Regions from separate parts of the Vibrio scophthalmi genome, predicted to be linked through region 3. Evidence: riboswitches for the same ligand, from Rfam matches in the RefSeq annotation. Region 3 holds a riboswitch; each other region holds the start of a gene.
The links. A riboswitch is a leader RNA that binds a small molecule or an ion and turns the genes downstream of it on or off. The one in region 3 is predicted to bind thiamine pyrophosphate.
Positions count from the first base shown of each region.

Region 1: linked by a shared signal. The riboswitch ahead of thiD (bifunctional hydroxymethylpyrimidine kinase/phosphomethylpyrimidine kinase) and the one ahead of thiC (phosphomethylpyrimidine synthase ThiC) in region 3 are both predicted to bind thiamine pyrophosphate.
Region 2: linked by a shared signal. The riboswitch ahead of thiB (thiamine ABC transporter substrate binding subunit) and the one ahead of thiC (phosphomethylpyrimidine synthase ThiC) in region 3 are both predicted to bind thiamine pyrophosphate.

Region 1 is NZ_CP134272.1:317,835-321,114, reverse strand. It holds gene RJD38_RS16380 (hypothetical protein) at 1-112, shown strand, start outside; gene RJD38_RS16375 (LysR family transcriptional regulator) at 198-1,094, opposite strand; TPP riboswitch at 1,387-1,485, shown strand; gene thiD (bifunctional hydroxymethylpyrimidine kinase/phosphomethylpyrimidine kinase) at 1,599-2,453, shown strand; gene RJD38_RS16365 (phosphatase PAP2 family protein) at 2,658-3,280, shown strand, end outside.
Region 2 is NZ_CP134271.1:1,063,265-1,066,544, forward strand. It holds gene thiP (thiamine/thiamine pyrophosphate ABC transporter permease ThiP) at 1-406, opposite strand, end outside; gene thiB (thiamine ABC transporter substrate binding subunit) at 416-1,423, opposite strand; TPP riboswitch at 1,486-1,597, opposite strand; gene RJD38_RS04755 (flavin prenyltransferase UbiX) at 1,640-2,266, opposite strand; gene mpl (UDP-N-acetylmuramate:L-alanyl-gamma-D-glutamyl-meso-diaminopimelate ligase) at 2,272-3,280, opposite strand, start outside.
Region 3 is NZ_CP134271.1:1,380,369-1,383,648, forward strand. It holds gene thiC (phosphomethylpyrimidine synthase ThiC) at 1-1,543, opposite strand, end outside; TPP riboswitch at 1,690-1,788, opposite strand; gene crcB (fluoride efflux transporter CrcB) at 1,841-2,230, opposite strand; tRNA gene RJD38_RS06290 (tRNA-Trp) at 2,879-2,955, opposite strand; tRNA gene RJD38_RS06295 (tRNA-Asp) at 3,021-3,097, opposite strand; rRNA gene rrf (5S ribosomal RNA) at 3,167-3,280, opposite strand, start outside.

The DNA.
Region 1 (3,280 bases), on a different replicon from region 3:
TTTAGTCTCTTGGGTCTGTCATCATGGGCTGCCTATGATGGGCTTACATGTTGATACAGATGATGGATTACTGTTCTCTGAAGTGATTGGAGAAGACGTGCTAGAAGCATAAATTCTTCGATAAGATTTCCTCAGCGAGATAACAAAAAAGAGCCTTAAGGCTCTTTTTTGTTATTTCAATATTGGCTCTAGATCGGTCATGAGCGTTTGAGTGCCTGTTCGATCTCGTCAATCACTGTGACGAAGCGTTTTGGCATGTGTGGGCGCTGCTTAGCGATTAAATATAGTGTCTCGGTAATGGGTTGCTTAGGTTGATAGATTGCGATTTGTTCTTTAAGAGCAAAGTTATCTAAAGCACTGAGTGGCAAAATCGTAAAACCTAGCCCCTTCGCTACGGGCAATAAAATCTGGCTGAGTTGATTGACGTACCCCGTGATGGGGATCTGATCAAAACGTAAGTCAACAAAATCCGGACCATCACTGTGAGCGAAAAACCGAGCCAAATAATGTTCGGCATCAGGGTGATTAATCAAACCGAGTTGTTGTAAATCAGATTTGGTTAAGTCTCCTTGGTATGAATGTTGAGCTGGATACATCAAGCATAAGGGTTCTTCACTCAACGTTTGGCTAAAAATGCGTTTATCGTTAGTTTGGCTCGTAACGATACCCAGATCCGCCATCCCACTTAAAATATCCGCTTTAATCTTTCTGTTTGGCGCCGCTTCTACGTGGGTAATGAGCTTTGGACATTTACATTGTAAATCTAACAGGCGAGGGTAGAGCAGTAACGCAAGCGAGCCCGAGCACGCCAATTTAGTGTTGCCGTGGTAGGCTGAGTCTGGCTCTAGACTTGCCAATAGCTGTGTCTCACGGTTTTGAGACTCCTTGGCATAGTCAAACAGCATTTTGCCTTGCTGAGTAATCTCAAAGCTTTTGTTATTACGCTCAATCAGTGGGTGTCCACATGCTTGCTCCAATTTCTTGATATGCTGACTGACGCCTGGCTGGGTCATAAACAGGCGCTCTGCCGTCCGAGTAAAGTGGCCCGTTTCAATCAGGGTGATAAATGTTTTCAGCCAGAGAGGGTTTAGCATGGGTATCTCACAGGGTTATTGATAGAACGAGTTCGTGATAACAAAAAATTATTAATAAATAGCTAATCATAATCTATCATATTCCACTCTAATCGCGATTTGTTTCATTGGCAAATAAGTCACGACAGCGAACGACGTGGAATCTTGGTTGGACGCTAAGCTGGGTCATTCTGCCCATATTTGTATTCACGTCATAGATTTAATAAAGTTCGACCGTGAGTGACAGAGTGCGCTGCGGCGCACACTTGGCCTTTCTCACTTACCTTATAAGAGCGATTGCTGTTATTATGGACGCTAATAGTCGGGGAGCCCTTGGGGCTGAGATCGCATCGCGAGACCCGTTGAACCTGATTCAGTTAGCACTGACGTAGGGAACTATGCGTCCTTTAGCCTTTCTCTATGAATATGCCTTAACGGCTAAAGTACCCTCACTGATTTATTACTAGTTTTTCCCGCTAGCCATCCAGTGAGTCGGTTCCATACGTTGCGCGTAGGAGTAGACTCATGCCTCAAACACACGCAACATCCATTACCGCCAATGTTGATACTTGCACCCCTATAGTATTGACAATCGCTGGCTCTGACAGCGGTGGTGGTGCGGGTATTCAAGCCGATATTAAAGCCATTTCCGCGACGGGCAGCTATGCATGTTCGGCCATTACTGCCATTACGGCTCAGAACACGCAAGGTGTTTCAGCGATATTCCCGATCCCGTTAGAACATGTCGCTCATCAATTGGATGCAGTATTTAGTGATCTTAATGTTGTGGCAGTAAAAATTGGTATGTTAGCGGATAGCGCCATCATTGATGTCGTGGCGGATAAATTAGAACAATACCAACCTCAATTCACCATTCTTGACCCAGTGATGGTGGCGACTAGCGGCGATTTGCTATTGGCTCGTGAGGCAATTGCGACGCTTAAGCAACGTTTGATCCCGTTAGCAGATCTGATTACCCCCAATCTACCAGAAGGTGCAGCACTGACTGGGTCACCAATACCCCGTGATGAAGAACAAATGGGCAGCATGATTCACTCCCTACGCCAATTAGGTGCCAAAGCCATATTGCTCAAAGGAGGGCATTTAGAGGGGGATGAAAATAGTAATGATCTGTTTATTCAGCCCGTTAGCGTTTCGGTGTTGTATGCGAAACGTATAGCCACCCACAATACTCACGGTACGGGATGCACGCTCTCTGCGGCTATTGCTTCATATTTAGCGCAAGGCGAATCGTTAGAAAGCGCTGTGGCAAAGGCGAAACTCTATATTTCACAAGCGATTGCGTATGCTGATGAGCTGAGCATTGGCCATGGGCATGGTCCTGTGCATCATTTTTTTGCTTACAATCGCGAACGATAAACACATAAAGGCAGGAATTTTCGCCAAATTGACAGCAATTTGATAATTTTTCTACATGGCTTCGGCTAGTATATCGGCAACGGTGACAAGGAGAGGTTCCTTCTCTTTGCCGATCTTTCCCATATCCTCGCCAGTCGAAACGTGACTCCGACGTAATGTCTATGTTCTCGTGAGTGGTTGTTGGTAATCGTTGAGCAGAATTTTATGAAAGAGTATCTTCATGCCAAGCGTTATGGCCTTGCTGTATTGGCAGTATTCCTTTTACTGATAGCGCCGATGACACTATTAGTCAGCCACATTGAGTTATTAGATTCAGTGAGTGACAGTGAGGGGCTGTTTTACAGTGTGCTGACCAATTCTGCTGGTAGCCAAGGTTTCTTAATTACTCTTGCGGTACTACTGCTCTGTAGTTTGACGCTTACTTTGACGCCGAAACAACGTTGGGAAAAGTTATTACAACTCGGCATCATTCTGGTGATTGGCTTTGCTGCCAAAACGGGCCTTAAACATTTTACGGAAAGCCCGCGACCTTATACTGAAGTTCTCACCCATCAACTGCTGATCCCGAAACCATCACATTTCTACCAATTGACGGCCAGTAAACAAGATCAACTGATCGAGCAGGTTTCAACTCAAGTTAGCCCTTGGCGAACTCAACATTGGCTGGGCGAAACCGACTATTCATTTCCATCAGGCCACACAATGTTTGTCGCGATTTGTTTAGTTTGTTTTGGTGGATTGTTGGTTGAACACAAGCGTTATGGATTAGCGGGTATTCTGTTGCTGTGGGGCGTTTGCGTGGCTTATAGTCGTTTGTGGCTTGGCAT
Region 2 (3,280 bases), 320 kb from region 3:
GTAAAATACCGTTCAAACCATAAATGGAAAACGGTAATGTGTGCTCAAACTGCGCTAAAACATCGGCTATGAGCCCTGAATTTCCGTAAATCGCCAATAAGCCAAATACCCCCACCAGCACAGGTAAGACTAAGGTGGAGCTAAATAGCTTGAGCAACAAGCCCTTACCTTTAAAATCACGCTTTGACAGTGCATGGGCGACCGGAAGCGCAAGACCAACACTGAGCAAAGTGGAAAGAAACGATTGATAGAAACTAAATTGCGTAACGTGGCGATAATAAGGATCTTGCCAAACCTGCAATAGATTGAGCGACGGTGCGGCATAAAAGAGCGCCGCCAAAGCTGAAAAGACAAAGGCCGCGATAAACATCGCGACCCACAGTCCTAATTTAGGAAGACGATTCAAGTAAAAACCTTAACGCGTTAAAGCGCTTTGCCATTCACGAATCCATGTCTTACGTTGCGTCGCAACTTCATCAGCACTAAAACTTAGCGCTTTGCTCGGCACTGTCAGGGTAGAGAAACCTTCTGGCTGAGCTACATCTGTGACAGGATACATCCAGTTCCCCGTCGGCATAGCTGATTGGAATTGATCACTCAAAATAAACTGCATGAACTGATCCGCTAACGCAGGGTTCTTACTGCCCTTCACTTTTGCGGCAACTTCAACTTGCGTGTAGTGACCCTCACTAAAATCCGCTGCTGCGTATTTAAGATCGTTTTCGGCAATAATGTGGTAAGCCGGTGATGTGGTGTACGAAAGCACCATATCCGCTTCGCCTTCTAGGAACATCGAATAAGCTTCAGACCAACCTTTCGTCACGGTCACGGTTTTGCCTGCCAGTTTTTGCCATGCGGCCGCGACATCATCACCGTAAACTGATTTCATCCAAAGCATCAAACCTTGCCCCGGAGTCGAGGTTCGTGGATCTTGATAGATGATTTTTAGATCGTCACGCTGCTCAACCAATTCTTTCAAGCTTGTCGGTGGGTTAGCGAGCTTTTCTTTGTTGTAAACAAAGGCAAAGTAGCCATAGTCATAAGGGACAAAGGTGGTGTCTTGCCAACCGCCGGGAATTGTTACGCTGCTGGTATCAACCTGATGCTCACTCAGTAAACCGGTCTTCTTCGCTTCTGCCATTAGATTGTTGTCCAACCCTAAGACAATATCCGCTTTGCTATTGCCGTTTTCTAAACGTAAGCGGTTCAAAATCGACACACCATCATCCAGCGCGACAAAATTAACATCACAACCACCGCACTGGGCTTCAAAGGCTTTTTCCACTGTTGGGCCTGGGCCCCAATCTGCGGCAAATGAATCGTAGGTATAAACGGTTAGGGTATTGTCCGCCGCGAAAGCAGAAAAAGACGCGCAAGCAATCGCTAGCGTACTAAAGGTGGTGGTTAACGTGGTGGTTTTCACTGTTCGCTCTCTCCGAGTTGAGCGGCACAGGTTTGAGGTCGGCGTTTAATTAGCGCAGTAACTAAATGACCAGACTCAATTCCTACGCCAGCATTATCTGGTTCAGGTACACGGGTCCCAGTCATTGACCGATCTCAGCCAGCGCATCACAGCATGGCTCCCCGTTGAGTATTGATGGGATTGTAATCATTCTGCCAATGTATGGCTAGCGAGATATTATCCTCTGTGATCATAACCCCAGCGCGGAACTAACCCCTGCTCAACACCGAGATGATCCAGAATTCTCGCCACCATGAAATCAATCAAATCTTCAATGGTTTGTGGTTGGTGATAAAACCCGGGCGCAGCAGGCATAATGGTAACCCCCATTGTCGATAGCTTATGCATATTCTCTAAATGCAAGGTAGAAAAAGGCGTTTCACGTACCACCAGCACTAGCTGGCCACGCTCTTTCATCACTACATCAGCCGCACGCTCAATCAAATTATCCGACATGCCGTGAGCGATTGCCGCCACACTGCCTGCAGAACATGGGCACACCACCATCTGTTTTGGCGCAGCAGATCCTGACGCCACTGGCGAGAACCAATCGTCTTTGCCACACACCACCAATTTATCTGCATCACAATTGAGATGCGCAACTAATGCTTGCTGCGCGGCCTCTGGGCCACTTGGCAATTTCAAACCATGTTCAGTTGCCAACACCACTCGCGCGGCAGAAGATATCAATAGATAGACCTGATAATCTGCCGCCAATAAACACTCGAGTAGGCGCAACCCATAAGGTGCGCCCGATGCGCCAGTAAAGGCTAAAGTAATCGCTTTACTACTCTTGTTTGTCATGCTGTTTAACCTGCCAGTTTCTCTAGCAGCTTGCCATGAATACCTTCAAAGCCGCCGTTACTCATCACTAGAATATGGTCGCCAGGTACGGCTTTTGCCACGATCGCATCGACCAATTGATCAATATCAGCACTGGTATAAGCCGGTTGAGAACATTGTTGAGCAACCTCTTCCACCGACCATTCAATGCTCTCTGGCTGATAAAGGAAAACCTCATCGGCATGATGTAATGATGCTGCGAGAGTATCTTTATGTACGCCACGTTTCATCGTCGCAGAACGAGGTTCTAGTACCGCAATGATCTTGTCGCTGCCCACCTTGTTACGCAGACCACCCATCGTCAGTTCAATCGCCGTTGGGTGATGAGCAAAGTCATCATAAACCGTCACGCCATTCACTTGCCCTTTCAGTTCAAGGCGACGCTTTGTATTGATAAATTTCGCTAGCGATTCACACGCAAGATCGGCAGTCACACCAACATGGCGAGCAGCAGCGATCGCCATTAAGGCATTATCGACGTTATGATCACCAACCAAATCCCATTTCACTGTGCCTTTGATTTCACCATCAAGCAGCACATGGAATTGTGAACCATCTTTAACAATCTTTTCAGCACGCCAATCTCCTTGTTCGCCGGTGTATTCAGTTTCACTCCAACACCCGCGGTCTAGCACATCGGTCAGCGCTTGATCAGCTTTCGGCGCTAAAATACGCCCGTTGCTCGGCACGGTACGAACAAGATGATGGAATTGACGCTTAATCGCCTCAAGATCATCAAAGATGTCGGCATGATCAAACTCGAGGTTGTTCATCACTAATGTTCGTGGATGGTAGTGAACAAACTTTGAACGCTTATCGAAAAAAGCGCTGTCATATTCGTCCGCTTCGACAACAAAGAACATGCTTTCGCCCAAACGAGCCGAGATGCCGAAATTTCCTAACACGCCACCGACTAAAAAGCCCGGTTGGTAACCGCAATCTTCGAGGATCCAAGACAACATACTTGAGGTGGTG
Region 3 (3,280 bases):
ACTTGTATGTGATCAACCCTGTTTTCACATCTTCTTTATTTGGTAATCCCAAGTGCTCCTTTGGCGTTACATAGCACAACATCGCGCAGCCATACCAGCCGATCATCGCCGCACCAATGCCGGAAGTAATATGGTCATAACCAGGAGCGATATCTGTCGTTAATGGGCCTAAGGTGTAAAAAGGTGCTTCATGGCAATGCTTGAGCTGTTCATCCATGTTTTCCTTAATCATATGCATTGGTACATGACCAGGGCCTTCGATGATCACCTGCACATCGTACTCCCATGCAACCTTAGTTAACTCCCCCAATGTGCGCAGCTCAGCAAATTGAGCTTCATCGTTGGCGTCAGCAATCGAACCTGGTCGTAGACCATCACCTAAAGAAAGCGCCACGTCATACTGAGCACAGATTTCGCAAATTTCGCGGAAGTGGGTATAGAGGAAACTTTCTTGATGGTGAGCAAGGCACCATTTCGCAATGATGGAACCACCACGGGAGACAATACCAGTGACACGTTTGGCCGTCATTGGCACATAACGCAATAGCAAACCGGCGTGAATAGTAAAGTAATCAACTCCCTGCTCCGCTTGTTCGATAAGCGTATCGCGCATCACTTCCCAATTAAGATCTTCAGCGACACCGTTAACTTTTTCTAGAGCTTGATACATAGGCACAGTGCCGATCGGTACCGGGCTGTTACGCAATATCCACTCTCGAGTTTCATGAATATTTCGTCCTGTAGACAAGTCCATCACGGTATCGCCACCCCAACGAGTGGACCAAACTAGCTTTTCAACTTCTTCTTCGATTGAAGAACTCACCGATGAATTACCAATATTAGCATTGACCTTAACTAAGAAGTTGCGGCCAATAATCATCGGTTCAGATTCTGGATGGTTAATATTCGACGGGATAATTGCACGCCCTTCAGCGACTTCCTTACGTACAAACTCAGCGGTAATATCTTTGGGTAAGTTAGCCCCAAAATTCTGCCCTGGATGCTGCTGGTTAAGCATTTCATCACTATATCGAGCGCGCCCCATATTTTCGCGCAATGCGATATATTCCATCTCCGGGGTAATGATGCCTTGGCGTGCATAATGCAATTGTGTTACGCATTGTCCTGCTTTCGCACGACGTATATTAGGTAGATTGCCATAGCGCAGATCGTCTAGGGTTTCATCGTCCAAGCGCTCTTTCGCATATACCGAGCTAACATCATCCAAAAGCTGCGTATCAGCACGTTCCTCAATCCATAATTCCCTCAGTTTAGGAAGACCTTTATATAGGTCAATGTCATGATCAGGATCGGTATAAACACCAGAGGTATCATAAACGCGCATTGGTTCATTCGGCTCGAAAATCGGCGCTTCTTTTGTGCCGCCAATCAAACTATCTGCCAAGGTGATTTCTCGCATAGGAACACGGATATCAGGCCGAGAGCCCTCAACATAAGTTTTTCGAGAGTTTGGGTACGGTTGCACCGAAAGAGTATCTATAAACTGTTTAGCTTCCAGTCTTGCTTGCTTGCGACTCGACATAGCATTTTTCCTTGCTCATTTTTTATAAAACGTATGGGATAAAAATGCTTGGCGGAACGATATGACAAGAGGATCGAGTGTCACTGACAAAAAGTGTGCACTGATAATGAGATGATTTAACCTAGATATAGCGGGACATTTAGGTGCAATGATCTTCTCTTGTTCCCTACGCAGGTCTTAGCCTGATCAGGTTCTACGGATCCCGAATAAACGGTCTCAGCCAAATGGCTCTCCGACAAGTGAAGCAATTATAAGCAATTAGTGATTCGAAACCAAGCCGAACACGCTGTAATTTAACTAAATGTTAACTTTCATTAGAAGTTGGAAGCCAACCCAAGCGGCTGAAATACTTAATACCACATTAAGTAGAACGTTTAGGCCCATCTTGAGAAAAGCACCTTGCTGCATCAGTAAAACGTTATCCATAGAAAAGGTTGAGAAGGTCGTCAATGCACCAAGGAAACCTAAACCAATAATTTGGCGCCATGGCTCAATAGCAAGAACTTCACTTTCAAATGCTGCGATCAGCAGACCCATAATAAAAGACCCGACCACGTTGACCGTTAACGTACCGTAAGGAAAGCCACGTCCTAGCAGTGCGACGCAAAGCTCCGAGACTAAATAGCGGGAACAAGCACCAAATGCCCCACCGAGTGCAATAAAGCCGAGTATGGAAAGTTGGCCCATAAATCCCCCAATATATTCAATGGCTATATTCTAGCCACTTCCACGCGATATAGACACCAAGACAATAATAAATTCCAATAAATTGATGTTGCTAATGAGGTTTAATTTCAAACGTTACAGGAGTCACTTTAGTGTCAATATCAGCGCAAAAACTATAGAAGCTATCAACATCAGTATAGCTATATTAGATTTAGCGAAAAAGGGGTTATAGGCTCCTCTGTAGTGATAGCAACGCTAAGGTAAGCTCTATGTATTCGCTAGCAATAAATCCCAGCAACCGTGATACAGGCTAAAATAGAACAATAACAAGAGCTCGTGGCGAACAACCATAAATGCAGACGTAAAAAGCCCCAGCATTTCTGCTGAGGCTTAGTATATGGCTGGGGTGGAGAGATTCGAACTCCCAACACGCGCTATTTAGTATTAGGGGAATCCGCTGCTCTGCCAATTGACAATAATTAACAAAGTACAGATGTAAAAAAGCCTCTGCATTTCTTCTGAGGCTTAATATATGGTAGGGGTGGAGAGATTCGAACCCTCAACACGCGCAGTTTTGTAATTAGCGGGATCCGCGGCTCAGCCAAGTAGCGACAAACTCCAAAATCCAGATGTAAAAAAGCCCCAGCATTTCTGCTGAGGCTTAGTATATGGCAGGGGTGGAGAGATTCGAACTCCCAACACGCGGATTTGGAATCCGCTGCTCTGCCAATTGGAGCTACACCCCTAAGTTTTGATTCCAGCAAATGCTAGATTCAAAAAAACCTCGCATGTAGCGAGGTTCTCGAATAAGTGGCGGAGTGGACGGGACTCGAACCCGCGACCCCCGGCGTGACAGGCCGGTATTCTAACCAACTGAACTACCACTCCGCAGTGGCAAACTTACCGTAGTAAGCGTCCATTTTGTTTCTAGATGGTCTATCTAAAAACGAAATTAAAGCCTGGCGATGTCCTACTCTCACATGGGGAGACCCCACACTACCATCGGCGCTATTGCGTTTCACTTCTGAGTTCGGCATGGAGTCAGGTGGGTCCGCAACGCTATGGTCGCCA